3 regions of the Neobacillus sp. BP17 genome follow, and region 3 is predicted to be linked to each of the others. Evidence: riboswitches for the same ligand, from Rfam matches in the RefSeq annotation. Region 3 holds a riboswitch; each other region holds the start of a gene.
The links. A riboswitch is a leader RNA that binds a small molecule or an ion and turns the genes downstream of it on or off. The one in region 3 is predicted to bind lysine.

Region 1: linked by a shared signal. The riboswitch ahead of AC4QJR_RS18365 (amino acid permease) and the one ahead of dapA (4-hydroxy-tetrahydrodipicolinate synthase) in region 3 are both predicted to bind lysine.
Region 2: linked by a shared signal. The riboswitch ahead of AC4QJR_RS21665 (aspartate kinase) and the one ahead of dapA (4-hydroxy-tetrahydrodipicolinate synthase) in region 3 are both predicted to bind lysine.

The regions. Positions count from the first base shown of each region.
Region 1 is NZ_CM184198.1:3,793,138-3,803,666, reverse strand. It holds gene helD (RNA polymerase recycling motor HelD) at 1-355, shown strand, start outside; gene AC4QJR_RS18405 (DUF2238 domain-containing protein) at 477-1,097, shown strand; gene AC4QJR_RS18400 (BA3454 family stress response protein) at 1,142-1,276, opposite strand; gene AC4QJR_RS18395 (hypothetical protein) at 1,461-1,772, shown strand; gene AC4QJR_RS18390 (hypothetical protein) at 1,939-2,169, opposite strand; gene AC4QJR_RS18385 (alpha/beta hydrolase) at 2,368-3,279, shown strand; gene asnS (asparagine--tRNA ligase) at 3,421-4,812, shown strand; gene AC4QJR_RS18375 (hypothetical protein) at 4,860-5,033, opposite strand; gene AC4QJR_RS18370 (helix-turn-helix domain-containing protein) at 5,193-5,417, shown strand; gene AC4QJR_RS18365 (amino acid permease) at 5,502-6,983, opposite strand; lysine riboswitch at 7,087-7,277, opposite strand; gene AC4QJR_RS18360 (YitT family protein) at 7,483-8,295, shown strand; gene AC4QJR_RS18355 (winged helix-turn-helix transcriptional regulator) at 8,338-8,697, opposite strand; gene AC4QJR_RS18350 (nitroreductase family protein) at 8,831-9,463, shown strand; gene AC4QJR_RS18345 (PH domain-containing protein) at 9,503-10,117, opposite strand; gene AC4QJR_RS18340 (DMT family transporter) at 10,311-10,529, shown strand, end outside.
Region 2 is NZ_CM184198.1:4,419,981-4,430,509, forward strand. It holds gene AC4QJR_RS21635 (HesB/YadR/YfhF family protein) at 30-332, shown strand; gene gerE (spore germination transcription factor GerE) at 756-980, opposite strand; gene sdhB (succinate dehydrogenase iron-sulfur subunit) at 1,201-1,962, opposite strand; gene sdhA (succinate dehydrogenase flavoprotein subunit) at 1,978-3,726, opposite strand; gene AC4QJR_RS21655 (succinate dehydrogenase cytochrome b558 subunit) at 3,784-4,392, opposite strand; gene AC4QJR_RS21660 (YslB family protein) at 4,836-5,279, shown strand; gene AC4QJR_RS21665 (aspartate kinase) at 5,326-6,543, opposite strand; lysine riboswitch at 6,656-6,833, opposite strand; gene uvrC (excinuclease ABC subunit UvrC) at 6,904-8,676, opposite strand; gene trxA (thioredoxin) at 8,820-9,134, opposite strand; gene AC4QJR_RS21680 (electron transfer flavoprotein subunit alpha/FixB family protein) at 9,281-10,258, opposite strand; gene AC4QJR_RS21685 (electron transfer flavoprotein subunit beta/FixA family protein) at 10,298-10,529, opposite strand, start outside.
Region 3 is NZ_CM184198.1:537,156-547,684, reverse strand. It holds gene AC4QJR_RS02675 (MFS transporter) at 1-1,226, opposite strand, end outside; gene AC4QJR_RS02670 (sugar kinase) at 1,228-2,187, opposite strand; gene AC4QJR_RS02665 (sugar phosphate isomerase/epimerase family protein) at 2,175-2,942, opposite strand; gene AC4QJR_RS02660 (quinone oxidoreductase family protein) at 3,176-4,141, opposite strand; gene AC4QJR_RS02655 (SAM-dependent methyltransferase) at 4,368-5,129, shown strand; gene AC4QJR_RS02650 (MarR family winged helix-turn-helix transcriptional regulator) at 5,498-5,917, shown strand; gene AC4QJR_RS02645 (MFS transporter) at 5,931-7,145, shown strand; gene AC4QJR_RS02640 (hypothetical protein) at 7,240-7,425, shown strand; lysine riboswitch at 7,523-7,702, shown strand; gene dapA (4-hydroxy-tetrahydrodipicolinate synthase) at 7,832-8,719, shown strand; gene AC4QJR_RS02630 (ribonuclease J) at 8,881-10,529, shown strand, end outside.

The DNA.
Region 1 (10,529 bases), 2.5 Mb from region 3:
TCAAAATGAAGGACATCGTACCATTGCAGTCATATGCAGGACGTCTGATGAAAGCATAAGGGCCTATCATGCACTTAAAAACGAGATTCCATTGCATCTAATTGAGAAGGGAACAATCTCATATGAAAAAGGGATCCTTGTTATTCCTTCGTATCTAGCGAAAGGGATCGAATTTGATGCAGTAATTTTGTATGATTGTTCTGGGTACAAGGATGAAAGTGAACGGAAATTATTTTATACCGTCTGCACAAGGGCCATGCATGAGCTGCATATGCTTACCACGTCAGGGATTAGCCCTTTAATGGAGAAAACGCCAAACGATACCTACTTATTCGAAAAAACCAATGTAATCTAACAATAAAGAAACTGTATGTCTCATTTAGAAACATACAGTTTCTTTTAGATTATAATTGAAGTATTTTCTTACCAACTTTTATACATGCTATCTACAACAAACTTGGAAACGAGGTATTCACTTGCTAAAGGAACATCGAAGTCTTATTATTTTTCTTCTGCTTTTCTCTATTGTCCTTATTTGGTCAGCGATTCATCCCCATGATCGTTTCACGTGGTGGCTAGAGGTGATTCCGGCACTTTTAGGTGTATTTATCTTATTATTAACCTATCGTTTCTTTCAATTTACAACACTGGTTTATTTTTTAGTCCTTGTTCATGCGTCAATCTTATTTATTGGCGGTCACTATACATATGCAGAAATGCCGTTGTTTAATTGGTTTAGAGATATTTGGGACTTGGACCGCAATTATTATGACCGTCTTGGTCACTTCGCACAAGGGTTTATTCCAGCAATTATTATCCGTGAATTATTGATAAGAACTTCTCCGTTGCGAGATTCCAAATGGCTGCCCGTTACGGTAATCTGTATATGTTTAGCTATTAGTGCAACCTATGAATTAGTCGAATTCACTGTGGCTTTGTTGACAGGAGAAGCAGCAGAGGCTTTCCTTGGAACCCAAGGTGATGTTTGGGATACCCAATGGGACATGCTGTTAGCATTAATTGGCAGTATTATTTCCTACATTACTTTACGTATCATTCATTCGCGGCAGATTCAAAAAATTGTAACGAGTGAATAATCTGAAAAAATCAAAAACCAGCAGAATCAATCTGCTGGTTAATTTTATTTCTTCCATTGTTTTTGAACTTGTTCTAAAGCAAGTTGGAATATTTCATCCTCTGAAGTTTCACGATTGGTGATGACGTTTGTTAAATAGCTTTTTCCTTCGAAAGTAACAGTTACTTCAACTTGTACCATAAATAAAATCTCCTTTTCAATAATAAAATTTATTGGTTTAATATGTAATTAAAAATTACACAACGATTAAACCTATTTGCAATTTGAAAAATTATGACATGAATTGTTCATCGAACATTTCTAAAGTATTTAGTTTTGATATAATCATATTAGAGTATCTATAAAATGGAGGTTTCTAATTTCAATGTATTTTGAAGAGGTTAAAAAAGAAACGTTATATATTGCACTCGAAATGATTAACTCGAATCCCCAATATAATATATTTGAAAATGGTAAAGAGGCCAGAACACTTGCTGATATGGAAGAAGAATTCTTAAATCCTAATTCAATCAGTGCCTTTATTAAGCTTGATGACACGTATATTGGAATAATTGATTACTTACTAGAAAACCCGAAGGACCATTACCCGTGGTTAGGGCTATTACTGCTGCATGGTGATTATCAAGGATATGGTTCGGTGCACAGGCATTTGCAGTCTACGAAAATGAGATGCTGAAACGAGGTAAGAAAATCGTTAGAATTGGTGTATTAAAAGAGAACTTAAGAGCACAACGCTTTTGGGAAGCATTAGGATTTAATTATTATAATTCAACAACCATGCAAAATGGAAGTGGTATTTTTTGTTACGAAAAATCAATTGGACAATAACATCTTATTGAATGTTACACCTCTAAATACATGAATTGCTCGGCAAAGTGCTGAACTTGATCTTTGTCGATTTGATTTTTTTTCATCAGTGATTCAGCAATGATCACATGTGCCTGAATAGACGCATCTTTTTTTAAATCTCGTATGGACAAATCGCCGTTTAATAAAAGGATTGCTTTTTCTCTAATGTCTTGATTCTTGGATGACTTGTATAATAGATAGGCAATACATGTTACCTTATCCACAATTATCACTCCTCTATAATCAAAAATAACATTTTTTTACTATTTCGACGAGAAGCAACTTTTTTCCTGCTAATATTCTGAAAACTTATTAAAACTTTAGAGATTTTGTTTTTATATAAGAATCTTGTATGAAAACGGTCTATTAATTAGAAAATTCAAATAAATTATAATAAAGAATCTTCGCGGGGGCGGTTGTTAATGTTTGAATATAAGGAAGAAAAACTTTCTGGTTTTGCGGTGGTTAAAACAATTACCAAAGATGGATATCATATTAATGACGTAAAATATGAAAGCCCTTTCAAAGAAGAGGTTTCAGCCTACCTATTCATACCGGATCAACTAGGCCCTCTACCTGCAGTCATTTATATGCACCCAAGTCAAGGAGATAGAAAAACATTTTTCTGTGAAGCCCAAATGCTAGCAACCCAGGGCTATATAACCCTGCTCATTGAAGCCCAATACTTAAGAGGGAATAAACAACTAGAGTTGCGAGGAAAGAAAGGGTTTACAAAAACGATTGAGGAAATGGCAGATATCCAAAAATATATTCAAACAGTAATGGATATAAAAAGGGGAGTTACGTTGCTTAGAGAACTAGGAAAGGTGGATGAATCCAAGATCGCCTTTGTCGGCCAAGGCATGGGGGCAGCATGGGGTGGTATTCTTTCAGGTATTGAAAATCGCATAAAAACATTTATTCTGATCTCAGGATATGGACAGGTGTCAGAGATGCAAATGACAAGTGAGCATCCATTAGCCGTGCTAATTCGTGGTTTCCTACCACCTGAACGCTTCGAATTTTTTATTTCGAGTCTTAAAAAATTGGATGCGATTCATTATGTTAAAAATGCTTCGCCAGCATCGATCTTTTTCCAATTTGCTGAAAATGACGAATATATCGGTCGAAACCATGCTAATTCTCTTTATTCAATTGCTAGTTCTCCCAAAAAAATCATTTGGTATGATACGAATCATTTATTTTCCGACTGCGAAGATGCCTTCTATGACCGGATAGAATGGCTGAATGTGCAATTCTCTGGGCAGAAATCCAAGCTTTTAAAAGAATCGACGCTGACTAAAAAATTACTTTTAAAACGGAAATCTTGTTGAATATTGCTAATTTGATATGATTTTTATATAATATTGAAGGGATAAAAGAAAAACGATGATAGTATTATGGAATATTACCTTTCGTCCCAATGGGATGGGAGGTTTTTTTACCTTTTTACATAAGATTTAGGAGGAAAACCAATGAAACAGGCCTTAATCAAGGATTTATACAGAAATACCGAAAGCTATATTGATCAAAAAGTAGAATTAACTGGGTGGATTCGGACCATTCGTGATTCCAAAACTTTTGGGTTCATTGAATTAAATGATGGCAGCTTTTTTAAAGGTGTACAGATTGTTTTTGATGAGCAGTTAGCGAACTTTAAGGAAATCGCGAAACTTCCAATCAGCTCATCCATTAGGGTAAAAGGGGACTTTATTCATACTCCTCAAGCAAAGCAGCCTTTTGAAATAAAAGCGACTGACATTGTGATTGAAGGTACGTCAAATGTGGATTATCCATTGCAAAAGAAGAAGCATTCGTTTGAATACTTACGAACAATTGCCCATTTACGGCCAAGGACTAATACATTTTCAGCAGTTTTTCGTGTAAGGTCGCTTGCGTCCTATGCGCTTCATAAATTTTTCCAAGATAAAGGGTTTGTGTATGTTCATTCACCAATTATTACCGGCAGTGATACAGAAGGTGCAGGGGAAATGTTCCGAGTAACTACCTTAGATATGGACAATCTTCCGAAAAATGAAGAGGGCAAAACGGATCTTAGCAAGGATTTCTTTAACAAAGAAACCAATTTGACCGTAAGCGGGCAGTTATCGGCAGAAGCGTTTGCATTGGCATTCCGGAATGTCTATACCTTCGGCCCAACATTTAGAGCAGAAAACTCTAACACCGCAAGACATGCGGCGGAATTTTGGATGGTTGAGCCTGAAGTTGCCTTCGCTGAACTGCCGGATATCATGGATTTAGCAGAAGAAATGGTGAAATATGTAATTGGCTATGTATTAGAACAGGCTCCTGAAGAAATGAATTTCTTTAACAGCTTTATTGAAAAAGGTTTACTAGACCGGTTAAATAATGCCTATACGGCAGACTTTGGCCGTGTGACCTATACAGAAGCGATTGATATTTTACGGGAGTCAGGTGAAACGTTTGCCTATCCAGTTGAGTGGGGCCTTGACTTGCAAACCGAGCATGAACGCTATTTAAGTGAAAAAGTTTTCAAACGACCTGTATTTGTTACTGATTATCCAAAAGAAATTAAAGCTTTCTATATGAGGCTAAATGAAGACAACAAAACAGTGGCTGCAACAGATTTATTAGTACCGGGAATTGGTGAATTGATTGGCGGAAGTCAGCGTGAAGAACGGGAAGAAATCTTAGCGGGTAAAATAAATGAACTTGGCATGAGTGAAGAAGATTACTGGTGGTACCTGGAATTAAGGAAGTATGGCGGTACGAAACATTCAGGTTATGGTATTGGTTTTGAGCGTTTAATTATGTATCTAACAGGAATGACTAATATTAGGGATGTAATTCCGTTCCCAAGAACAACAGGGAATGCTGAGTTTTAATTAGAAAGAGAAGACCAGTTTTCGAATTGGTCTTCTCTTTTTTGAGTTTATTGATCCTTTAATTCCTCTTCGAAAAAGAATGTTTCCGGGTGTTCCTTAACGATATAAGAATATCTTTTCATGTTTTTTACATATTGTGATTTTAGAATGGTGACGACTTCGCCAGTTTCAATAATATTTACTGATTGTCCGTTTTTGTATAGATTGGTTGAGTTTTTCACTTTAACACCCCTTTACCTATTCCTTATTTAGTATATCATAAAATCCTTAATCCCATTGCTTTCTTATTGGATAATTAAGCTCAATTGGAAATCTTAAAGCCCACTTCCTTTCAAAACAAAACGTAATGTGTTATGCTTTAATGAAAGTGAGGTGTCATTTTGACAAATTATAAGGCAAGAAAAAGTAACCTCAAAGTATTACTATCCAAAAACGGTATGGACTTGGAAAGTTTGGGAAGGAATACAAATATTCCCCAAGCTCAACTCAACGACTACTTGTCAAAGAAAGTAATGAACCTAAATACTGCAATGACCATTTCCAAAGAATTGAATTGCCGGATTGAAGATTTATATATTTGGTCTTCAGAGGAGAAAGAAGCATAGAAGCATAAAAAACAGACTCAACATAGAGTCTGTTTTTTTGTATGAAAAAAATAGCACGCATTTTTGCGTACTATTTCTTTGGAATTAAGGGTTTAAGTCACATTCCTTTAAAGGAATTACTTTCGTTTTCTTTGTTAATTTATATCCCACCCAAACAAGTAAGAATAATGGCAGGCCGATGTAGGAGACTAATACTCCATTCCAATCGATATGATCACCCATAAATGCTGAATAGTTTTGTCCTAAGACAACAAATCCACATACAAGAAAAGCAAAGATAGGGCCAAATGGGAAAAGTTTTGATTTATATGGTAATAAGCTTAAATCTTTACCTTGGGCAATAAATGCCTTTCGGAAACGATAATGACATACAGCAATCCCTAGCCATGCGATAAAGCCGGACATGCCTGAAGCGTTTAACAACCAGACATACACTGTTCCATCACCAAAGAATGAGGCAAGGAAAGCAAGTGTCCCCACCAAAGTTGTTGCAATGAGGGCATTTACTGGAACGCCTCTTTTGTTTAATTTTCCAAGGAATTTAGGAGCTTTACCTTGTCGGGCCAAATCCCAAAGCATACGAGTTGATGCATACATTCCTGAATTTCCTGCCGATAAAACTGCGGTTAAGATTACTGCATTCATGATTGATGCAGCGAAAGCAATTCCTGCCTTTTGGAAAACCAAAGTAAACGGGCTTACAGTAACGTCGCCATTTGCTAAATTGTCATTTGTATAAGGAATAAGAAGCCCGATGACTAAAATCGCCAATACATAAAATAATAAAATACGCCAGAACACCTGCTTCACGGCACGTGGGATGGCTTTTTTTGGATCCTCTGTTTCACCAGCTGCTACACCTAATAGTTCAGTTCCTTGAAAGGAAAAGCCTGCAGCCATAAAGATGCCTAGCATTGACAAAAATCCACCGTGGAATGGTGCATCACCAATCGTGAAGTTCTTGAAGCCAGGTGCTTCATTACCCATGATACCGAAAATCATTAACGTACCAGTAACAACAAAAATAATAACTGTTACCACTTTAATTAAGGAAAACCAATACTCTGCTTCTCCAAATCCTTTAACAGAAAGGTAGTTTAAGAGAAACATAATCACTAAAAAGATACCGCTCCAGATAAATGAAGGAGTATTTGGGAACCAGAATTTCATGATCATCGTTACCGCAGCTAATTCTGCAGCAATCGTTATGGCCCAGTTATACCAATAGTTCCAGCCGAGCGCAAAACCAAGGGATGGATCGACAAATTTGGTGGCATACGTACTAAAGCTTCCTGCAACGGGCATATAGGCACCCATTTCAGCTAACCCTTGCATCAAAAAGTAAACCATGACACCAATAACAAGGTAGGATAGGATGGCTCCGCCAGGTCCTGCGCTATGGATTGCGCCGCCGCTAGCAAGAAAAAGACCCGTTCCAATCGTTCCGCCAAGCGAAATCATGGTCAGATGACGAGATTTTAACCCTCTTTTTAAGTCCGATGGAGCTTTTTCTAGTGTTAAATCACTGGTATATTCAGATTCTTTTAATACTCTAGCTGTTTGCATAGTCTTGACTCCTCTTTTTTCTTTTTTTTCGTGAAGGAGTTTGGAATACAAAAATGCCATCGAGGAATAATCGATGGCATTACAATACCCCGCATCATACCTTCCGAAAGATAGCTCAACACGATTAGCTGGTAGAAATAATCGTGACAGTTCTGTTCCTATTTGAAGACAGACCCAGCATGCTTTTTGAAGAGTAAAAGCACACTTCGGCAGTTTTTCCTTTTAAGTAGAGTCATGAATGTCTCTCACATCTCGTCCACTTTACTAATAAAAACCGCGACCTCTACCTCATCGGTTTGATGAGGATTTATCATATGAAATTAAATATATTAATATAGTAAATGAATTTTTATAGAATTGTCAATATGTAATTTTCTAATCAGAAATAAACAGATAATTTGTTTTTTTTAAATTAATTTTTTTATTTTACTTTAAGTGAGAGTATCGGTATTATTTTGAATTAGAATTGATGCCTGTTCGTATTAGGAGGATTTTTACCATGCAGATTGTTGGAATGATATTGGGATCTCTAATTATTGTGGTTGCCTTTAACCTTTTCTTAATCCCACATGAAGTATTGAGCAGTGGATTAAGTGGAATTTCAATGATATTAGGGATGATCTCACCGGTGAATACAGGGGTGGCAAATTTCCTTTTGAATTTTCCTTTGTTAATTATTGGATATAAAATGTTAGGAAAAAGATTTATCGTGAATTCGATCTTTTCGGTTATTGTTATCTCGATAGGACTGTATGTAATTCCCGTATTTGCGATCGCAGATGATAGAATTCTTTCATCTATTTTTGGTGGTGCGTTAACGGGCTTAGGTGTCGGAATAGTTTTCCGTTGTTCCGGATCGACTGGGGGATTTGACATTATTGGCATGATCGTAGCAAGAAAAAGGGATTTTCCAATTGGTACTTTACTTTCAGGCATGAATGCGGTAGTTATTATGATTAGTGGATTTTTGTTTGATTGGGATTCTGCACTTTATACCTTAGTATCTATTTTTGTGACTGGTAAAGTAGTCGATGCAATCTATACGGATCATGCAAAATTAACTCTAATGATTATTACAGATAAAGGCGAAGAGATGAGGAATCATTTACTAAAGAATTTGTATCGAGGCTTAACTGTTTTGGACGGTGTTGGCGGATACTCAAATAACCAGCGGAATGTATTGATAACAGTCATTTCCAGATACGAACTTAATGAAGTGAAACACTTAATCACGGAAGTCGATTCGCGTTCCTTTGTTAATATTACAGAAACGATTGAAGTAATGGGGCTGTTTCATCGGCCAAGTCCATAAATAAAGGGTTGCATCTATTAAATGGATGTAACCCTTTTTGTTTCATCGGGATTTTCCTCGTTTTTTTATCCATTTCAATAACACATGGATAACTTCTTCAAGATCCTTCCCAGTTGGAGTTAATTCATATTCCACTTTCTTAGGTGAAGTGGCAATCACCCTTTTAATAATCAATCCTTCATTCTCTAAATCACGCAAGCGTTCGGTTAACAATCGATCAGAGATTCCAGGAATGGAAGTAAAAATTTCATGGTATCGCTTCGGGCCTTCCATAAGTGAAAAAATAACAGAGCCCATCCAACGTTTACCAATAAATTCAATCGCATTATGAAAATTGGTACATATATGCTTAATTTCCTCTTCAGAAGGAGTCATACACTTTTGGTTGTTCGGTTCATTCATATAATATCCCTCTTTTTTACTTTTCTATCGATATCATATCATAGTTTATTTTCTTGACGAAAGGTACTTACTAATAGTAAGATGATTTTGCGCTTACTATTAGTAAGTTAAATTGATTAGGGGGAAATCTCTCATGCAAACTACTTTAACGAAAAGTTTATCTGATGTTATCAAAGAACGTCACTCCGTTAGAAAATATGATTCAACATATAAAATTTCTCAAGAAGAAATAAAAGAAATGTTAAAAGAAGCAACACAAGCACCATCCTCAAGTAATCTACAACCATGGCGTTTTATTGTGATCCAAGACCAGGAGTTAAAAAAGGAACTTAGAGCAGTGGCCAATAATCAAGAACAAGTCGAAACAGCTTCTGCTGTTATTGCTGTCTTAGGTGATAAGGAAATGTATAAAAGCGTGGAAAAAGTATACCAAAGTGCCTTTGAAGCTGGTTTTATGGATGAGGCTAATATGAATCGATTAATTGAAGGTACCAATAAAACCTATCCATTTGCTTCAGAAGAAGTCTTAAAAAATATTGCTTCATTTGATGCTGGTTTAGTGTCAATGCAATTGATGTTGATTGCAAAAGATCGAGGATATGACACCGTTCCAATGGGTGGATTTGATAAAGAAAAATTTATGAAAATGTTTAATGTTGAAGATCGATTATTTCCAATTGTGTTGATTTCAGTAGGGAAGGCGGCAGCACCTGCTTTTAATACCACTCGTTTGCCGTTGGAAGATGTTTTAATAGATTATAAATAAAAGAGGAGGCGCATGAAAAATTTTCATGCGCCTCACGGTTTAGTTATTGATATACTTTTCAAATACATACCCGAAATCTTTGACTATATATTGCTTTTTGCTGTCTTCTAACCATTGAAAAGCCGCTTGATTAAGCATTTTGAATTGTACAACCAAATTACTGTCTGCACTTGTCACACGACCTAAAGTAGTGGAGGCAACATCTAAGCTTTGTTTAGCGAACTGAAGGGAAATTTCATTTTCATGTGATATTTCTGAAATTTTAATTAGGGCTTTATATAAATCCTTAATTTCCTCAATATGTTTTTTATGTACATCAATGGAGAAAGGCACGGAGCCAATTTTAAATTTAATTTCGACGTCAAGGTCAACCGTTCCAGCGGTTTCGAGATATACGTCTGAGATTCGGTTGGTAGCATAACTATAACGATGGAGCATCCGTTTTTTGCTAGTTGCACTTGTGCCATCTAAATGGATAAGAGCATTATTGGTAAAGCAATATTCATCTGATTTGGATTTAATAAGAAAATAAATTTTTTCATTGTCTTCATGCATGACATAATCGTCTGCGTCTACCTTGTCATAATTCTCGGGTTTAATAACAGAGCCCACATCACTTAATCCTAAAATATCGGCAGCTACTTTTCCAAACATGAATATCACCCTCACTTTTTTAATTCTCCATCCTTCTTACGAATGGGGGACAATAAAGTTTCATTACTACTCAAAAAACTTTATACGTTAATATTCACATATATAGAAAAAAATTACAACTTGATACTTCCCCTATTATAATGGAAAATACACTATATACATATTAATAATGTAATAGAAGGAGTTGAGGTTATTGCGGCCGATTATTTTAGGGATCTTAGCGGCTTTCTTTTTTGCATTTACATTTATCCTCAACAGATCGATGGACCAGTCAGGTGGCAGCTGGATTTGGAGTGCTTCTTTAAGGTATTTCTTTATGGTCCCTTTTTTACTTATTATTGTAATTGGAAGAAAAAATCTTAAACCCTTGCTTTGGGATATGAAAAAAAATCCAGGTGGTTGGCTATTATGG
Region 2 (10,529 bases), 1.9 Mb from region 3:
ATGAATAGAAAGCCAAAGGTGAGAAAAGAATGGAAATTTTAATTAGCACGGCAGCACTAAACTGGTTTAAAGAAGAAGTCGAATTAAAAAAAGGGGATAAAGTAAAGTTTTATCCGAAGGTATATGGAAACAGTCCCGTCCAAGAAGGGTTTTCGCTTGGTTTCACTGTGGATAATGATCCTTTTGATATCATTGTGAAATTTGAGGCAGAAGGTTTGTTATTTTATATTGAAGAAAGGGATTTGTGGTTTTTCAATCAACATGATTTACATGTCGACTATAATGAAGAAAAAGATGAAGTAGAATATAGTTACACCAAGTCGAAGTCGTAAATTCAGGGAAAAGTTCATGGAAAAATACAGTTCACCGAATAAAATTAGTCTCCAGATTAACAATAATCCTAGTGTTACTTATTAACACTAAATTTCAGTGTGGAGGGGTTACTTTGAATATAATTTACGGCTTATTCTCAACCTTACTTATACTAGGTTTTAGAGCGGTATTCGTATTAAGTAATCTATCCTCTTGGTTTCAAAGGATGGTAAGAATACCTGCTTTTAATTAAGCAGAGAAGTATGTTTAAGTACCATTAATCCGCATTGAAGACAGAGGCGTAATTTCACTCATGCCTGATAGGAAAGTTATACATTTCTCTCGGCAAAAAAAGGTAAGCATTTCGATTCGAATATGCTTACCTTTTTTATGTTTAATCTATTCAAAATTAAACCGGCCTCCAAGAAGGATGCCGGTCAATGTTAAAGTTCTAGTTCTCCCATTCGAAGGAGCTCTACAACTGCTTGTGAACGCCCCTTGACACCAAGCTTTTGCATGGCATTTGAAATGTGATTCCGAACCGTTTTTTCGCTTATAAATAATTCACCAGCGATTTCTTTCGTTGTTTTGTCTTGTACTAATAACTCGAATACTTCTCTTTCACGTTTGGTGAGTAACGGTTTATGATTATAAACATTCTCCTTCAAGTACTGTAACCCTCCTTGCCTTCGCCAGTTATGAACACGGGGTGGGTATATATTTAGTCAACATATCTTATGTGAACGATACAAATGTAGTGACTATATTTACTGACTGGAGAATGATTTTTATCAAAAAAAGCTCCTATTACCTATGAACTTTTGTTTGCGGCGTAAATAAACGACAAAAAACCTTCTTTTCCCCATGAGAAAAGAAGGTTTCGTTCAATTACGCGTGGTCACTTCCAAAGAAGCTTCTAAACGCTTGAATAGTTGTATCACGGTTCAATGCAGCAATAGAGGTTGTCAATGGAATACCTTTTGGACAAGATTGCACACAGTTTTGTGAATTACCACAGTTTGCAAGTCCGCCATCGCCCATAATCGCTTCAAGTCGTTCTGCCTTATTCATAGCACCCGTTGGATGTGCGTTGAAAAGACGAACCTGTGAAAGCGGCTGTGCACCAATGAAGTTTGATTTACTGTTTACATTTGGACAAGCCTCAAGGCAAACACCACATGTCATACATTTAGAAAGTTCATACGCCCATTGACGCTTTGTCTCAGGCATACGAGGTCCTGGTCCTAAATCATAGGTACCATCGATTGGGATCCACGCTTTTACTTTCTTTAAAGCGTCAAACATTCTGCTTCTATCAACTTGAAGGTCTCGCACTACCGGGAATGTCTTCATCGGCGCTAATCGAATTGGCTGCTCCAATTGATCGATCAGTGCTGAACAAGATTGACGCGGTTTGCCGTTGATGACCATCGAACAAGCACCACAGACTTCCTCTAAACAGTTCATATCCCAAGTAATTGGGGTAGATGCTTGTCCTTTTGCATTGACAGGGTTTTTACGGATTTCCATTAACGCCGAAATGACATTCATATTCGGACGATAGGGAACCTCAAATTCCTCCTCATAAGGAGCAGTATTTTCGCTATCTTGACGTGAAATAATAAATTTCACCATTTTAGTATCAGACATTATTCCTACTCCCCCTTAACTTTTTGCGTAATTGCGTTCGCGTGGCTTGATTAATGAGACATCAACATCTTCATAATGGAAGGCCGGTGCGGAAGAACTGTCAACAAATTTCGCCATTGTTGTTTTTAAGAATTCCTCATCATTACGAGTAGGGAAGTCAGGCTTATAATGAGCACCACGGCTCTCATTCCGGTTGTATGCACCAATCGTAATAACACGAGCCAATTGAAGCATGTTTTGTAATTGACGAGTAAAGGCTGCCCCTTGGTTGCTCCATTTAGATGTATCATTAATGTTAATTTTTTGGTAACGTTCTAATAGTTCTTGAATTTTCTCGTCAGTTTTTAATAGTCTGTCATTGTGGCGAACAACGGTTACATTATCCGTCATCCATTCGCCAAGCTCTTTATGAAGGATATATGCATTTTCATTTCCATTTAAGGACATAACAGCATTCCATTTTTCTTCTTGTTCTTTGACATGACGGTCAAAAACGGTAGAAGATACAGCATCAGAACTCTTTTCAAGACCTTTGATATATTTCACTGCATTTGGACCAACGACCATTCCACCGTAAATGGCAGAAAGCAAGGAATTGGCACCTAAGCGGTTCGCACCATGTTGTGAGTAATCACATTCACCAGCTGCAAATAGCCCTGGAATGCTTGTCATTTGATCATAATCAACCCAAAGGCCACCCATTGAATAGTGAACAGCCGGGAAGATTTTCATTGGAACTTTACGAGGGTCATCACCCATAAACTTTTCATAAATCTCGATAATACCGCCGAGTTTAACATCCAATTCATGTGGATCTTTATGAGAAAGATCAAGGTATACCATGTTCTCGCCATTGATTCCGAGTTTTTGATTTACACATACATCGAAAATCTCACGTGTTGCAATATCACGTGGTACAAGATTTCCATAGGCAGGATATTTTTCCTCTAAGAAGTACCAAGGCTTTCCATCTTTATATGTCCAAACACGTCCGCCCTCACCACGCGCTGATTCACTCATTAAGCGAAGTTTATCATCACCAGGAATGGCAGTCGGGTGGATTTGAATCATTTCTCCATTCGCATAATAAGCGCCCTGCTGGTAAACGATTGATGCAGCAGAACCTGTATTAATAACAGAGTTAGTTGATTTTCCAAAAATAATACCAGGGCCTCCAGTAGCCATAATAACGGCATCGCCAGAGAAAGATTTAATTTCCATTGTTTTTAAGTTTTGAGCAACAATTCCGCGGCACACACCATCGTCATCAACAACTGCACCCAGGAATTCCCAGCCTTCATATTTCGTTACAAGGCCAGCTACTTCCTCGCGGCGAACTTGTTCATCCAATGCATAAAGCAGCTGTTGACCAGTGGTTGCTCCAGCAAATGCAGTACGGTGATGCTGTGTTCCACCAAAGCGCCGGAAATCAAGTAATCCTTCAGGAGTACGGTTAAACATAACTCCCATACGGTCCATTAAGTGAATAATACCAGGTGCTGCGTCACACATTGCTTTTACTGGCGGCTGGTTAGCTAAGAAATCTCCGCCATATACAGTGTCATCAAAGTGAATCCATGTGGAATCCCCTTCACCTTTTGTATTTACTGCTCCATTAATACCACCCTGGGCACAAACAGAGTGAGAGCGTTTAACAGGCACTAAAGAAAATAATTCTACTGGTGTTCCTGTTTCTGCAACCTTAATCGTTGCCATTAAGCCAGCTAAACCACCGCCGACTACAATAACCTTACCTTTACTCATTCGTGACTCACTCCCTTAATCCAAAATCCAATATTTTTCCGAGCAATCGTTCATTTTTTATACAAAAGCAAGTAATGTCGTTACACCAACATAAGATAGAGCCAAGAAAATAACGATTGTCACGTATGTAGTAATCACTTGAGAACGAGGCGATACTGTGATGCCCCAGCTTACCAAGAATGACCACAAGCCATTTGCAAAGTGGAAAATTGCTGAAATGATACCAACAACATAAAATCCAAACATGAATGGGGATGATAGGATATCTTGCATCATTTGGAAGTTAACTTCATTTCCAAAAGCAGCAGCGATACGAGTTTCCCACACATGCCATGTGATGAAAATTAGTGTAATTACACCAGACACACGTTGTAGCATAAACATCCAGTTTCTAAAAAAACCATATTGACTTGCATTGTTTTTAGCTGTAAAAGCGATATACAGCCCGTAGATTGCATGGAATAAAATCGGTAAATAAATAATTACAGTTTCTAAAACATAGCGAAATGGAAGATTCCCCATAAAGTTCGCTGCTTTGTTGAAGGATTCTACCCCTTCTGTTGCATAGTGATTCACAATTAGATGCTGCATGACAAAGATCCCGATTGGAATAACACCTAGCAACGAATGCAATCTCCGATAAACAAACTCTCGATTACCCGCCATAAATTTACCCCCCTATAATGTTTAAAAAAAATGATGTTCAGTTTCTATCAAATTAAATCCACTTTTGTCGAAACTTCGCATCACTGTGACAATAATGTGACAAGTTCATTTTACTCCCATCATCTAAGAGCGTCAAGAAAACGGATACACTTTATCTTGAGAAAAATAAAATTTTTTAAATATATTGAAATTATAATAGATTAGACTTTTCTACTGACGTACAGGGATATATTCTGAAAATCATTGTATTTTTATGGTAAATTTCCAAGATATAACGGTTGTTATTTCTTTCACAATGGGAATGATAATTATCATGGAAAACAAGGAATGATATTGCAAAATAACAAAAATTTAAACTAAAATTGATACATAATAACTAGAAAAACTGTACTAAAAATTAACCAAAAATGTATATAATAGAATGATAGAAAGAGGGGAAGCTTGTGAATAATAGTACAGTTATGAATGAAACGATCGATATTGATGAACCTAGAACTATTTCCATCTTCGGATATGAACTAATCAGAGAAGTTCTCTTGCCTGAGATTTTAGGGAAAGATACACCCGAAATTTTATATTGGGCCGGAAAACGACTTGCACGAAAATATCCATTAATGGATTTAGAACAGATTATTGATTTCTTCTCCAAGGCCTCATGGGGCCAGTTAGAACTTGTGAAAGAAAATAAAACAGAGTTCCAATTTGAATTAATTAGTCCGCTCATTATTTCACGCGTTAAGTCTAAGGCTGAACATTTTTTCCAACTTGAAGCAGGATTCCTTGCTCAACAAATTGAATTGCAAAAAGAAGCCAACGCCGAAACCTTCGAACATCCAATAAAAAAATCCAATAAAGTTGTTTTCACAGTGAAATGGGAAAAAAACTAATTGAAAATGGTGTCAGGCACCGAATAGTGCCTGACACCATTCTTTTTTATTGAACTGCAAGTCCGAATGCTTCGTGTAAAGCTTCTACTGCTTTTAACATATTTTTTTCTTCTACAACGGCTGACACTTTTATTTCTGATGTGCTGACCATTTTGATTTGGATGTTGTTTGCAGCGAGTACCTCAAACATCTTTGCTGCTACACCGGGATTGGAAATCATCCCAGAGCCGACAATCGACACCTTCGCTAATTTGTTTTCAGCATCAATTTGCTCATAATTAAGCACAGCTTTATTGTCTTCTAGGACCTTTAATGTTTCTAATAGATCATTTGTATGAATAGAGAAGGACAAATTCGCAGAACCACCCTCAGTTGTGCTTTGGATAATAATATCCACATTCAGATGATTTTCAGCAAGTGTGGTAAAAATGGTTGATAGGCTTGTTAATGAATTAGCCAATCCTAATACTGTTACTTTTGTAATTTCGTCTTCAAATGCAACTCCGCGGACTACTAAGTTTTGTTCCATTGCTGCTTCCCCCTCAATAACTGTTCCTTCTATTTTCTCCATGCTCGAACGAACTTCGAGACGTACTTGATAGTTTTTAGCAAATTCCACTGCTCGTGGATGAAGTACTCCTGCACCTAAATTAGCTAACTCCAGCATTTCATCGTACGATACCGATAATAGCTTGCGAGCACTCTTTACATATCTTGGATCCGTTGTGAAAACTCCCGTTACATCCGTATATATGTCGCATTTATCGGCCTTTAAGGCTGCTGCTAGTGCAACGGCTGTGGTATCGGAACCGCCACGGCCAAGTGTAGTAATTTCACCCTCTTCGGTGATTCCTTGGAATCCCGCAACAATGACCACCTTGCCGGATTCAAGCTGTGATTCAATCGCTGCTGTTTTAATATTAGAAATCCGGGCATTTCCATGGACTGGTTCGGTCATAATACCGGCCTGCCAACCTGTGAAGGACACAGCATCAAGCCCTTGCTGGTTGAGAGCCATAGACAGTAACGAAATTGTTACTTGTTCCCCGGTCGATAACAGCATGTCCATTTCCCGTTTATTTGGCTGCGCTGAAATCTCCTTTGCTAAACCGACGAGTGTATCCGTAGATTTTCCCATTGCAGAAACAACAACAACCACATTATTTCCGCGGTCAACCTCACCTTTTACACATGATGCGACATTTAAAATTCTTTCTACATTAGCGACGGAGGTGCCTCCGAACTTTTGTACAATAATCCCCATGTTTGTTTTCCCCTTCTCCAGATGTAATTCATATTTTTCCCCAAATAAACACAAAAAAGCAATGAGAGGGCATCTCATTGCTTAAAACACGAAAAAAATTCTCGCACCTACAATGTAAGATAGCTCTCCAAGACATTAGTCTTGACAATCCAGCATTTATTCAATACGGGACCAGAAAAGAAAGTTATGAGACTTTCTTTACTTCGGCGAACATCCCCTTTCATGATTCTTCTCAGAAGCTCATCCTTCTCAGAACCACTACTCTTGAAGCTCGCACCTCTACCTTCACTTTAATACGTAAAAGTGATAGTAAATTAAATTTTCACTTATTATAGCATGTTCCTTTTTCTCTGACAATCTCTAGGATTGAAGTTTTTTGATTAATTCTTCGGCCACATTCATAGGAATTCCAATATTAATGAATTCCTCTTTACTTGCTTCTTTCATTTTTTTCACCGAGCCGAACTGTTTTAACAATAACTTTTTCCGTTTCTCTCCAATTCCCGGAATATCATCAAGCAAGGATTGAAACGCAGATTTTCCGCGCAGTTGGCGATGGAAGGTGATCGCAAAACGATGGACCTCATCTTGAATCCTTTGCAGTAAATAAAACTCCTGGCTGTTTCGCCCGAGAGGAACAATTCCTAAAGGATTGCCATACAGCAACTGGGATGTCCGGTGTTTTTCGTCTTTTACAAGCCCCGAGAGCGGAATATCCAAACCTAATTCATTTTCCAATACGTCTCGTACGGCTTCAACATGCCCTTTACCACCATCAATGATGATTAAATCAGGAAGAGGGAGTTCCTCTTTTAGCGCGCGTGAGTACCTTCTTCTCGTTACTTCTCGCATCGATTCATAATCATCCGGCCCTTGAACCGTTTTGATTTTGTATTTACGGTATTCACGATGGTTCGCCTTGCCGTCAATGAACACTACCATTGCTGATACAGGGTCAGTCCCTTGAATATTAGAATTATCAAAGGCTTCAATCCGGTGCGGCGTGTAGATTCCCAGTAATTCTCCCAGGTTCTCCACTGCCTTAATGGTTCGATTTTCATCCTTTTCAATTAGTGAAAATTTTTCATTCAAAGCAATTTTTGCATTTTTAATCGCTAATTGCACAAGATCCTTTTTTTGTCCTCGTTGCGGCTGAAGCACTTTAACTTCCAACAGTTGTTCTGCTAAACTCAACTCGACATCATCTTGAATGAGAATTTCTTTCGGCTTAAAGTGATTGGCTTTCGAATAAAACTGACCGAGGAACGTTAAGATCTCTTCCTCTGGCTCATTATAGACGGGGAACATAGAAACGTCCCGCTCAATTAGTTTGCCTTGGCGGACAAAAAAGACTTGCACACACATCCAGCCTTTATCAACTGCATAGCCAAAAACATCACGGTCAGTAAAATCGGTCATCGTAATTTTTTGTTTTTCCATAATCGTTTCAATATGAATGATTTTGTCACGGTATTCTTTTGCACGTTCAAAGTCCAATTCTTCGGAGGCAGCAGCCATTTTTTCCTTCAGCTCTTTTTTTATTTCCTTATATCCGCCATTTAAAAAGCGGGTGATTTCATCCGTCATCTGTTTATACTGTTCTTCCTGGACTTCATTCACACATGGTGCCAGGCACTGTCCTAAATGATAGTATAAACAGACTCGGTCCGGCAGGGTTGAGCATTTGCGGAGCGGGTAGATTCGGTCAAGAAGCTTTTTGGTTTCATTTGCTGCTGTCACATTGGGATACGGACCAAAGTATTTGCCTTTATCCTTTTTTACTTTTCTTGTGATAATAAGTTTGGGATGCTTTTCCGCTGTTAACTTGATAAACGGATAGGTTTTATCATCCTTCAACATGATATTGTATTTTGGATCGTACTTTTTAATAAGATTAAGTTCCAGCAAAAGTGCTTCAATATTCGAAGAGGTTACGATATATTCAAAGTCCTCAATTTCATTGACAAGTCTTAGTGTCTTCCCATCGTGCGACCCCGTAAAATAGGAACGGACACGATTTTTTAGTACCTTAGCTTTTCCCACATAAATAATCGTTCCCTGACGGTCTTTCATTAAGTAGCAGCCAGGTTGATCCGGCAGCAGCGTCAGTTTTTGCTTAATTGTTTCATTCATTCCGGCCACTCCCCTCCCGTCTTATATAAATTCATCTGTTAAAATATTAAAGGAAATTGCGCCTAATTGAAAGTAGTAGTCACTTGGAAAAAGAAAAAAACCTTAGCCGGGATATTTCCTAGCTAAGGCTTTTCTTGCTCTATTTACACGTGTTTTTCTAAAACACCTGCTAGTGCATCTTTTGGTTGGAAGCCGACAACTTTATCAACGACTTCTCCATTTTTCATCACTAATAAAGTTGGGATGCTCATTACACCAAAGTTTGCTGCAGTTTGTGGGTTATCATCCACATCAAGTTTAGTGATTTTTACTTTATCGCCCATTTCTAAGTCAAGTTCTTCAAGAACGGGAGCGATCATTTTACAAGGTCCGCACCATGGTGCCCAAAAATCTACAAGAACAAGGCCTGAACCAGTTTCAGCCGAAAAGTTTTGATCAGTTAAATGTGAAATTGCCATTTATATTGCCCTCCTAATGATTACTGAGTTACTACCGAAAGTATAACATCGTTTAAAAAATCAAGCTAATAAATTGCTTCATCAATTATTATCCCCAAAATAAACAAAATACAAAACGAGCGGAAGCATTCCGCTCGCCCTTATTATTATGAGTGTACTTTGAGCTTTTTAAACTCCTCAGTTAGTAATGGAACTACTTCAAACAAGTCACCGACAATTCCGTAATCAGCTACTTTAAAAATGTTTGCTTCTGGGTCCTTGTTAATAGCAACGATTACTTTTGAGTTAGACATACCGGCTAAGTGCTGAATAGCTCCGGAAATGCCGCAAGCAATATAAAGATCTGGTGTAACAACCTTGCCCGTTTGGCCAATTTGCAGCGAGTAATCACAATAATCAGCATCACAAGCACCACGAGAAGCACCGACTGCACCGCCAAGGACTGTGGCTAACTCTTTAAGCGGTTGGAATCCATCTGCACTTTTTACACCGCGGCCTCCTGAAATAACTACTTTCGCCTCGCTTAAATCAACACCCTCACTCGCTTTTCTAACGACCTCTTTAATGATTGCACGAAGATCTTTGATTTCTACAGAAAGGGCTGATACATCTCCGCTTCTGCCTTCGTCTTTCTCAAGTGGGGTGATATTATTTGGTCGTACCGTTGCGAAAATCAAGCCCTCTGTCACAATTTTCTTTTCAAATGCTTTACCGGAATAAATCGGTCTTGTGAACACGACATTTCCACCCGCTACTTCAATAGCAGTGGCGTCTGAGATTAAACCTGATGCTAATTTTCCGGCAATTCTTGGGGAAAGGTCTTTACCTAACGAGGTATGTCCCAAAATCAGCCCTTCTGGTTTTTCTTGGTTAAGCACCGCTAATAGAGCTTGTGCGTAACCATCTGATGTATAAAGTTTTAATTTCTCATCTTCAACCACAACCACACGGTCCGCACCAAATTGGATTAACTCAGTCGATAGAGCACTTACAGAATCGCCCACTAAAACACCAACTACTTCTCCGCCTTCAGCAACTGTTTTTGCTGCTGCAATTGCTTCGAATGACACATTACGTAATGAACCGTCACGAACTTCTCCTAAAACTACCACTTTTCTTGACATTCCATATACCTCCTGAGATCAAAATTTGTATTAAACCCGTTAGATTACTTTTGCTTCGGTATGAAGAAGTTGAACAAGTTCTTTTACTTGATCATTCAAATCGCCGGCTAGAACGCGGCCTGCTTCCTTCTTAGGCGGCAAATAAATTTCAATCGTTTTTGTTTTTGCTTCCACATCGTCTTCTTCAAGGTCTAAGTCATCTAACTCTAATTCTTCAAGCGGCTTCTTCTTTGCCTTCATAATCCCAGGTAAGGATGGGTAGCGCGGTTCG
Region 3 (10,529 bases):
GCTAAGATGGTTAAAATTGCAGAAAGGAATAGAGAACCTGCCATAAAGATATATGAAGTACCGAATCCACCAGTAGCATCATTTAAATATCCTACGATATAAGCACCAACAAATGAGCCTAACGCACCCATACTGTTAATAAGGGCCATCGCACCGCCAGCAACATTACGCGGAAGGATTTCAGGAATGATGGCAAAGAATGGACCGTATGGAGCATACATGGCACCGCCAGCAATCACGAGTAAGACAAATGAAATCCAGAAATGTTCTGTTCCAATCGCATAAGAAGCATAGAAAGCGATTGCACCAATCAATAGGAATGGCCAAACAAATGCGTTTCGATTCAATGTTTTATCAGAGAAATAAGAAGCCACAAACATAAGGATAATAGCTAAAATATAAGGAACTGAAGATAACCAGCCTGTTTCTACAATATCCATATTTGGTGCGGCTTTAATAATCGATGGAAGCCACATAACAAAACCATATACCCCGATGCTCCATAAGAAGTATTGTGCACTTAACAAAATAACTGGTTTTGATTTAAAGGCTTCGCTGTAATTTTTTACAGGCTTAATTCCTTCTTGCTCTTTTGCTAATTGTTGTTCAAAATCATGCTTTTCTTGTTCAGTTAACCATTTCGCATCTCTCGGTTTGTCATTGACAACTCTCCACCAAATAAATGCCCAAATCACAGCCGGAAGACCCTCAGCGATGAACATCCATCTCCAGCCCACAGAGTTAACTAAATAACCAGAAACAATTGACATCCATAATACCGTTGCAGGATTTCCTAAAATAAGGAATGTATTTGCACGAGAACGTTCTGCTTTCGTAAACCAGTTACTTAAGAGTACCAGCATGGACGGCATAACCGCACTTTCCACAACTCCAAGTAAAAAACGAATCACAAATAACAATTTAATATTCGAGATCATACCTGTAAAGGAAGCTAATAAACCCCATGCAATCAATGACCAGAAAATGAGAACCTTCGCACTCTTTTTCTCGGCAAATGCCGCACCAGGTACTTGGAAAAAGAAATACCCTAAGAAGAATAGAGAACCAAGTAAAGAAGAAGTACCAGCAGTAATGTGAAGATCCTCCGCTAATCCTGAAGCCGCACCGAATCCATAGTTGGCACGGTCAAGATAAGCTAAACTGTACGTGATAAAGGCAATTGGAATAAGACGTAACCATCGTTGTTTTGCAATCGTTTGTTTCATGTTATTTCACTCCCTCTAATTGATTTTCTATATATTTTTCTAACACTGCTTTGGTTGGATAGCCATCATTATCACCAGGTGATTGAACCGCTAACGCACCAATCGCATTGCCTCTTAAAACCGCATCCTGAACGTTTAAACCTTCGAGTAATCCACTGATCACCCCAACCGCAAAACCATCGCCGGCCCCAACGGTATCAACCACTTTTTCCACATTAAAGCCGCGAACGGTGCCTTCTTCTGTAGCTGTTTTATAAAAAGCTCCCTCAGCCCCAAGCTTAATGACTACCAGCTCTACGCCCTTTTCTAAATAGAAGGAAGCGATTTCACGGGGTTCCTTAAAGCCTGTTAAGATTTCACCTTCAGTAATACCAGGTAACACATAATCTGCTTGGAACGCCACCTCATTGATTTCCCTTACCATTTCTTCTTGTGATGCCCAGAGTGTTGGTCTTAAATTCGGGTCAAAGGAAACCTTTTTACCGTTCTTTTTCATAAAGGTTAGAGCGTGTTTTGCAAAGGCTCTTGTACTTTCCGAGAGGGCTAATGGAATCCCCGTCATATGCATGTGCTTTGCATGCTGAAAGTACTCTTCATTGAAATCATTGCAGTTTAAATGGCTTGCCGCAGATCCTTTGCGAAAATATTGAACCTCTGGGTCGCCCTCTAAAACCATCGATTTCAACTGGAACCCAGTCGGATAGTGTGGGTCAATCAAAACATGCCCAGTGTCAACGTTTTCATTTTTGATCCGTTCGATGACAAACTTTCCAAACGCATCGTTTCCGACTTTACTCGCCCAACCTGAGCGCAAGCCCAATCTAGCAAGTCCAATGGCCACATTTGTTTCTGCTCCAGCAAGTTCACGGGTAAATTGGCTGACTTCGTGTAAGGAACCTGGATGATTGGCCATAAACATTGCCATTGCTTCACCAAAAGTAATTGTATCTAAATGTTGCATGATATAACCTCACTTTCCATAATCATCTGAACAAACTCTCGTGTTCTCTCCTTCGGTTCAATGGGAAACTCAAGCGCCTTCACCATTTCAGCGGGAAAATGATTCATGACCTTCTCCCAACTGTGACTTTCATCTTTTTGCAGCGGCACCGTGATAAACTCTCCATTATCATCTTCTACCTGTTTTAAATGCAAATACATGACATATGGTGCAAGCTTGCTGACGGCTTCGTCTACTTCTTGACCAGAATAATACCAGTTTCCGGCATCAAAAGTCATTTTAACTGGTGTACTCTGTTCGGAGGCGCTTTCAAAAAAGGATGATAAATGATGGATATTCCCTCCATGAAGCGTTTGATCATTTTCAACCAACAATTGAACTTCCTGATGCTGATCCAAAAAGGTATTCAGTTCGATAAGATCAGATTGGCCTTTTTGAAAATAGCCAAGTGACACTTTAATCCATTTAGCACCGAGATCTTTTCCTTCTTCAAAAATCTCAATTAATTCCTTCTTGTTCAATTGGTGGTCCACTTTCCATAACTCAATCGGAGCCGAATATACTGTGAATAATTGATATTGTTCAATTTCTTGTTTAATTTGATGTAGTGGTGGATCTTCGACCGACAATAATTCGCGTCGAATCTCAATTCCAAAAGCACCTGAATCTGCAATGAGACTAATAAATGAAGTTTGCCCTTTCTTCAAGACTTCAAATCTATCAAATGCGTTTATCGGGACAATTACATTATTCATAACAAAATCCCCTTTTAAATAAATACTTGTGATTATAGGATAAACCGTTTTAGTAAATCGGTTTAGTAAATCGATTTATACATATTATAAACCTATTGAAAGCGCTTTTGCAATAAAAAATTAAATTTTTTTCTTTATCATGTATTTGGTGCCTTTTTTGGTGCCTGACACCAAGGATGACTCCAAAAGAAGAACCCCCAAAATTATGGAGGCTCCGTAAGTTTATATGAATGCTATGGTATTAATAATATTTTCCCTGTGCTTTGCCGGCTTTCTAAATAATGGTGTGCCTCTTGTCCATCGCTTAGTGCAAAGATAGTTGGTTCAGATACTTTAACCCTTCCTTCCGACATCCACCCGAACAGTTCGGTTGAACGAGCTATTCGTTCCTCTCGGTTGGTAAGGACATTCCATAAGTCTCCACCCGTCAATGTTTTGGACGTATCCATTAACATTCTTGGATCCACCAAAGCTGGGTCCCCTCCTGCCATTCCGTAAAATACTACCGTCCCGCCGATGCGAGTGACATCAAAACTGTCTTGAAGCGTTGAACCTACTGATTCATAAACCACATTGACACCTTTCCCATTTGTAGCTTCAAGTATTTGCCTTTTCCAATCATCCTTATACAAGAACACTTTATCCGCTCCTGCTTCCTCTGCCGCCTTCGCTTTTTCCAGGGACGAAGTTAAACCTATTACCGTTCCGCCCAGTAGTTTGACAATTTGAACCAGAAGCTGCCCGACCCCTCCCGCTGCCGCATGAACTAGTACGATATCATTCTTTTTTACGGAATAACTATCCTTTGTTAAATAATGAGCCGTTAATCCTTGTAATAGGACAGAAGCGCCTTCCGCAAACGAAATTGTTTCAGGCAGAGGGATCGCCTTTTCTACAGGGACTGCCACGAACTCTGCATTAGCATGTGGTACATCGGCAAAGGCAATAGGATCGCCAATGCGGATGCCTTGAACATTTGCTCCGACCTTTGCGACCATTCCTGCCCCTTCATATCCTAAAATAAATGGAGGCTCCCCCTCGAGATGGTAGTTACCTTTTCTTCTATATATATCAGCAAAATTTAGGCCAATTGCTTTCATATTAAGGAGTATTTCATCCGGACCAATAGCAGGTTCGTTGATTTCTGAATACTTCAGTACCTCTGGCCCGCCAAACGTATTAAACACTAATGCTCTCATATCGATAACCTCATTCAAACTAATTTTTGCACTACACTTTTATTAAATAGAATTATGCTGGGGATTGCAACTCGCTTAACTGGCAGGCCTCCCCCATGAAGAAGAACCTATCTCTCCTGCTCAGAATTACTTTTGATAAATTTCAATCCCTTACATTTTAACTTGCTTCACATCGCCGGGTAAGATACGCTTCATAAAGACCACATGAACAAGGAGATATAAATATATGGATAGAAATAAATTTTCAGCAATTGCCCACCGCGACCATGCCTTTAGTAATCCAATCAGTGAAGACAAGATCATGAAGATGCTTGGTATTATCTCTCCCAATGCAAAAGATAAAGTAATTGATATAGGAGCAGGAAAGTGCGAACTGTTAATCCGCTTGGTGGAAAATTACCAAGCAGACGCTACAGCTATCGAATTGTATGAAGGGTCCATCGAGGAAGCAAAGCAAAAGGCACACGGCAGAATTCCTGAAGGCAGCATCGAGTTTATTGTGGAAGATGCCGCCTCAGCAGTCGAAGGATGCGAGGAAGATGGGTATGATTTGGGGATTTGTATTGGTTCAACCCACGCATTAGGTGGATTGGAACCCACCTTACAGACATTAAAACGTCTAGTTAAGCACAATGGTTACATTCTGATTGGCGAGGGATATTGGAAACAGACTCCAAGTCCTGCGTATTTAGAAGCGCTCGGAGGCGCTGATGAGTCGGAATGTAAAACCCATGTGGATACTGTTAAGGCTGGCGACGAATTAGGATTAATCCCGCTTTGGTCTTATGTTGCCAACGATGATGATTGGGATGATTACGAGTGGCTGTATTCGATGTCCGTCGAGAACTATTGTCTTGAGAATCCAGATGATCCAGATTGTGATGCGATGTTGGAGCGGATTCGAACTTGGCGCCGGACCTATTTGACCTGGGGCAGGGATACGTTGGGATTCGGCCTGTATTTGTATCGGAATAACAAAAACAAATAATACCTTACAAGCCTTATATACCAAGGCTTCACCCCTATTTAATCAAACGTTTGATTAGTTTTTCAGCGGTATTTTCCGACCTTTTTTAATCAAACGTTTGATTAGTTTTTCCTCAAAAAAATTTCTCACACCAGAAAAACCCTTCAATACTAAGGCCTCGCCCCCATTTAATCAATCGTTTGATTAGTTTTTTCAAAAATACACAATACCCTCATAAATCTATATTTCTCAAGGCTTCAGCCCTTTTTAATCAAACGTTTGATTAGTAACCACAATTAGACTTATAAAACCACATCTGTTACACTAATATAGTTACCCAAGGTAATTATTACTCTAGCTAACTATTCGACTTATTCGAGGTGATTTAAATAAAGACTTCACAAAAATTCTTTCATCAATTATTGATGCTTTACCGTCCGTTTGAAAATAAATTGAATTTCCATTTGGCTGAGCATCAACTTCACAGAGCTCAATGGTCTATTTTTCACTGCTTATCCAATAATGGACCTGCTACACTTGTGGATCTTTCTCATTATTTATATGTAGAAAAACCCACAGTTACTAGGACTATTAATCGTTTAGAGGAACTGGGCTATGTCGAACAGGTTCCTAGCCATGATAAACGTGAAAAGCGGATACAGCTGACCGAACTAGGAAAAAAAGTATATATGGAAGTTCGTGTCACAATTGATCAGTTTGAAAATGACATCTTAAAAGGTATCTCAGAACACGAACAGCTTGAAACCATCCAGATTATGGGGATCATTCGAGATAATATTATTAAGTAAGGGGTTAAATAACGTGAATCAACCAAGAGCTAAACTTTGGACTAAAGATTTTACGATTGTTTCCGGGGTCAATTTTTTCGTCACTTTAGTCTTTTATTTATTAATTGTCATCATTGGTGTTTATGCAGTAGACGAATTTCATGCTTCCACAAGTCAAGCTGGTCTTGCCACAGGAATCTTTATTGTTGGTTCATTAATTGGCAGGTTTTTAATCGGTAGATTTATTGAGTCTATTGGAAGGAAGAGAACATTAATCATTGGTGCCATCCTTTTTATTTTCACCCTTCTTTTATATTTTCTGAATTTCGGGATTACCTTCCTGCTTATAACACGACTACTCCATGGGATTGCAGCCGGAATGGTTGGTACAGCAACAGGAACGATCGTGGCCCAGATTATCCCTGCTTCACGGAAAGCTGAAGGAATTGGCTATTTCAGCATGAGCGCAACATTGGCTACCGCAATTGGCCCATTCATTGGCCTATACATGACCCAGCATACGGACTTTCAAATGATATTTATTTTCTCCCTTGTAATAGGGATCATTAGTTTAGTCACAGCGTTCTTTGTAAATGTGCCTCAATTAGAAGGAACACCCCAACCAACTGAAACAAAAGGATTTAAACTTTCTAATTATATTGAGCCCAATGCATTGCCAATTGCAGTTATTACATTAGTAGTAGCTTTTTGTTATTCCAGCGTTCTTTCATTTATTAACTTCTATGCAATAGAAATTGACCTAGTAAGCGCGGCAAGTTTCTTTTTCTTAGTTTATTCTATTGCCGTATTGTTATCACGCCCCCTTACCGGCCGTATAATGGATTTAAAAGGGGCAAACTATATTATGTATCCATGTATTATTGCCTTTGCCGTTGGTTTGTTTCTGCTTAGCACCGCAAGCATCAGCATTATTTTATTAGCAGCAGGAGTATTAATCGGCCTTGGTTTCGGTAACTTGCAATCAAGTACCCAAGCCATAGCAGTAAAACTAACTCCTCCCCATCGGATGGGATTGGCCACTTCCACTTTCTTTATCTTTCTTGATGCGGGTCTGGGGTTCGGTCCATACATCCTCGGGTTTATTATACCGTTAACAGGCTATCGTACTTTGTATGTCATTTTAGGTGCAGTCGTTCTCGCATCAATGGTTCTTTACCACTTCCTGCACGGTAAGAAAGAACTTCCAAGAAGAACCAGGGTGAATGAACCAACACCTGGCACTCATTGATTTCTAGCACCACCCTTTAGGCGGCAGACATAAAACCCGTCTTAAGCAAATATGATTAACATAAGAATCCTAAATAAAGGGGTCGGTAAATTTGATGATTTTTAATAAAATTGCATTATCCTTCGTAGTTTTCTTTTCCATCAGTATGATCATAAATACTTATTTAGGAGAAAAGGAACAGATTCAATCGGATGTTATTTATTTTGTGATGAACGGGTTTGCATATATTGTATCTGCATTAGAAGTAGAAAAAGAAGAACAGGGGTTAGAAACTGCATAAACTTTACAAATATAGTTCCTTTTCCCCCTTGAAACAAAAGGAATATTCTGATATATTTACTATTAATTATATATTTTTCTTACTTCAATACTTTTGAAGTGAGGATAGAGGTGCAAAGACCATTAGTACACAACTGGAGGATAATGAGGTCCAACGATGGTTGTAGAAAGGGGAATTTGCCGAAGTTTCATTGATTCTCATTATCATGAAGCTGGTTCTGCTATTGAATAAATACAGAACTGTCATATAGGAGACTATATGGAGGGCTATCTTACGCACGGGAACTTAGTTTTATTTATGTTTCTACTGCAACAGTGAACCCTCACTGTTGCTTTTTTGCGTTGAATTTTGAATGGCCTTGCCCACCTCTAAATTTTATAAAAATTTATTAAAAGGGTGAGAAAAAATGAATTTTGGCCAAGTTTTAACCGCAATGGTTACACCATTTGATCAAAATGGCGAGGTTGATTTTAACGCAGTAAGAAGATTAGTAGATTATTTAATTGAAAATGGGACGGACGGTCTCGTCGTTGCTGGTACAACCGGTGAATCTCCAACTTTAACGACGGATGAAAAAATCGCTTTATTTAAAGCTGTTGTCGTCGCAGCGAGAGGAAGAGTCCCAGTTATCGCTGGCACTGGCTCGAATAATACACGGGCATCTATCAGTTTAACAAAGCAAGCCGAAGAAACAGGTGTAGACGGGATCATGCTCGTTGCTCCATACTATAACAAACCTTCCCAAGAAGGTATGTATCAACATTTCAAAGCAATCGCTGAATCTACATCATTACCGGTTATGCTTTATAATATCCCTGGTCGAAGTGTGGTCAATCTATCCGCAGAGACCATTGTTCGCCTATCCCAAATCGAGAATATTGTTGCTGTTAAGGAAGCAAGCGGCAACCTGGATGACATGGCTTCTATTATTAGCCAAGCCCCTAGTGATTTTACCCTTTATAGTGGGGATGACAGCTTAACATTGCCGGTTTTAGCGATTGGCGGTGCTGGAGTTGTATCTGTTGCTTCCCATGTAATTGGCAATGAAATGCAAGAAATGATAAATCATTTTAAAAATGGACGCGTCCAAGAAGCGGCTCACTCTCATCGCCAACTGCTTCCTCTTATGAAGGCATTATTTACGGCTCCTAATCCGGCCCCAGTAAAAGCAGCCCTGAACATGAGCGGGGTGCAGGTTGGTGGACTTCGATTACCATTGCTGCCTTTGAGTCACGATGAAGAAATGGCATTGCAAGTGGTTTTACCTGGACACCAAGTCAAAACATTAATTTAAATGCTGGTAGGCTGTCAACACATAGGGAATTTTGAATTCCGTACTGTTGACAGCCTTTTATTTTTCGGACCCTGACTGAAATTTTTCACTTTCCCTTTCCAATAAAGTCCAGTCAAAAGGGCATACTATTCATATTTACATGGAATAGGGAGGATATTTACTTGCAAACCAATAATCAGCAATTATCCATTTTTGCTTTAGGCGGTATCAATGAAATCGGAAAAAACATGTATGTGGTTCAATATGCAGACGATATTTTTATTATTGACTGCGGCGGGAAGTTTCCAGATGAGAGTTTATTAGGAATTGATTTAATTATCCCTGATATTACCTATTTGGTAGAAAATCAGGAGAAAATCCGTGCTTTGATTGTCACTCATGGACATGAGGACCATATTGGCGGGATTCCGTATATATTAAGAAAATTGAACGTTCCTATTTACGCTACCCGCTTTACTTTGGGCCTGATTGAATTAAAAATTGACGAACACAGGTTGAATGGCAACACGAAACTAGTGACGATTGATTCAGATTCCAAGCTTGAGTTTGGAGAAACAACCGTTTCCTTCTTCAGAGTAAGTCACAGTATCCCAGATTGTCTCGGCATTGTTTTTCATACTCCTGAGGGGAATGTCGTTCATACTGGGGACTTCAAATTTGATTTAACACCGGTGAATAATCAACATTCTGATATTCATAAGATGGCTGATATTGGTGAGCAAGGTGTCTTAGTTTTAATATCAGAAAGTACCAATGCCGAGCGTAAAGGGCTAACGCCATCCGAGCAAATGATTGGTGGCACTTTAGATGAAGCCTTCATGAAAGCAGAAGGAAAAATCTTTATATCTACGTTTGCCTCGAATGTAAATCGTGTCCAGCAGGTCGTCGCCTCTGCCATAAAATCTAATCGAAAGATCGCCCTGCTTGGCCGTAGTATGGTAAATGTCGTTTCTGTTGCGATAGAGCGCGGGTATTTAAACATGCCAGAGGGAATGCTTATCGAAGCACGGGATGTTGACCAACTGGCGCCGGAAAAGGTTGCCATCCTATGTACTGGAAGTCAGGGGGAACCTATGGCCGCCCTTGCGCGACTGGCAAGCGGAAACTACCGGGATGTTTCCATTTATCCTGGGGATACAGTTATCTTAGCTGCCTCCCCCATACCGGGCAATGAAAAATATGTGTCGAGAATCATCGACAACTTATTTCAACTAGGCGCTAAAGTGATCTATGGCTCGGGTAGTTCAACGGGCATGCACGTTTCAGGGCACGGTTATCAGGAAGATTTAAAGCTCATGCTTACCTTAATGAAACCAACCTATTTTATTCCGATTCATGGTGAATATCGAATGCTGCATCATCACCAGATGTTAGCAGAGTCTGTGGGCGTAGAAAAGGGAAATACATTTATTATTAAAAATGGTGATGTGGTTGATATCGAAAATTCAGTTGCACGTCAGACCCGGTCCATTCCAGCTGGGGATACGTATGTTGACGGGATGGGCGTTGGCGATGTTGGGGACATTGTGCTCAGGGACCGGAGGCAGCTTTCTGAAGATGGAATGCTCGTAATTGTGATTACCATTAGTAAAGGAGACCGGAAGATCATTTCTGGGCCTGACACGATTACCCGCGGGTTCGTCTATGCCCGTGACTCAGACCAGCTCCTCAAAGAGATTAACCGCCTTACTAAGAAAACCATTAATGACCTCCAAACTGAAAATATCCGCCAATGGAATGTCATGAAACAAAACATCAAGAAAAGCGTCGGACAATACGTATTCGCCCAAACAAAAAGAAAACCGATGAT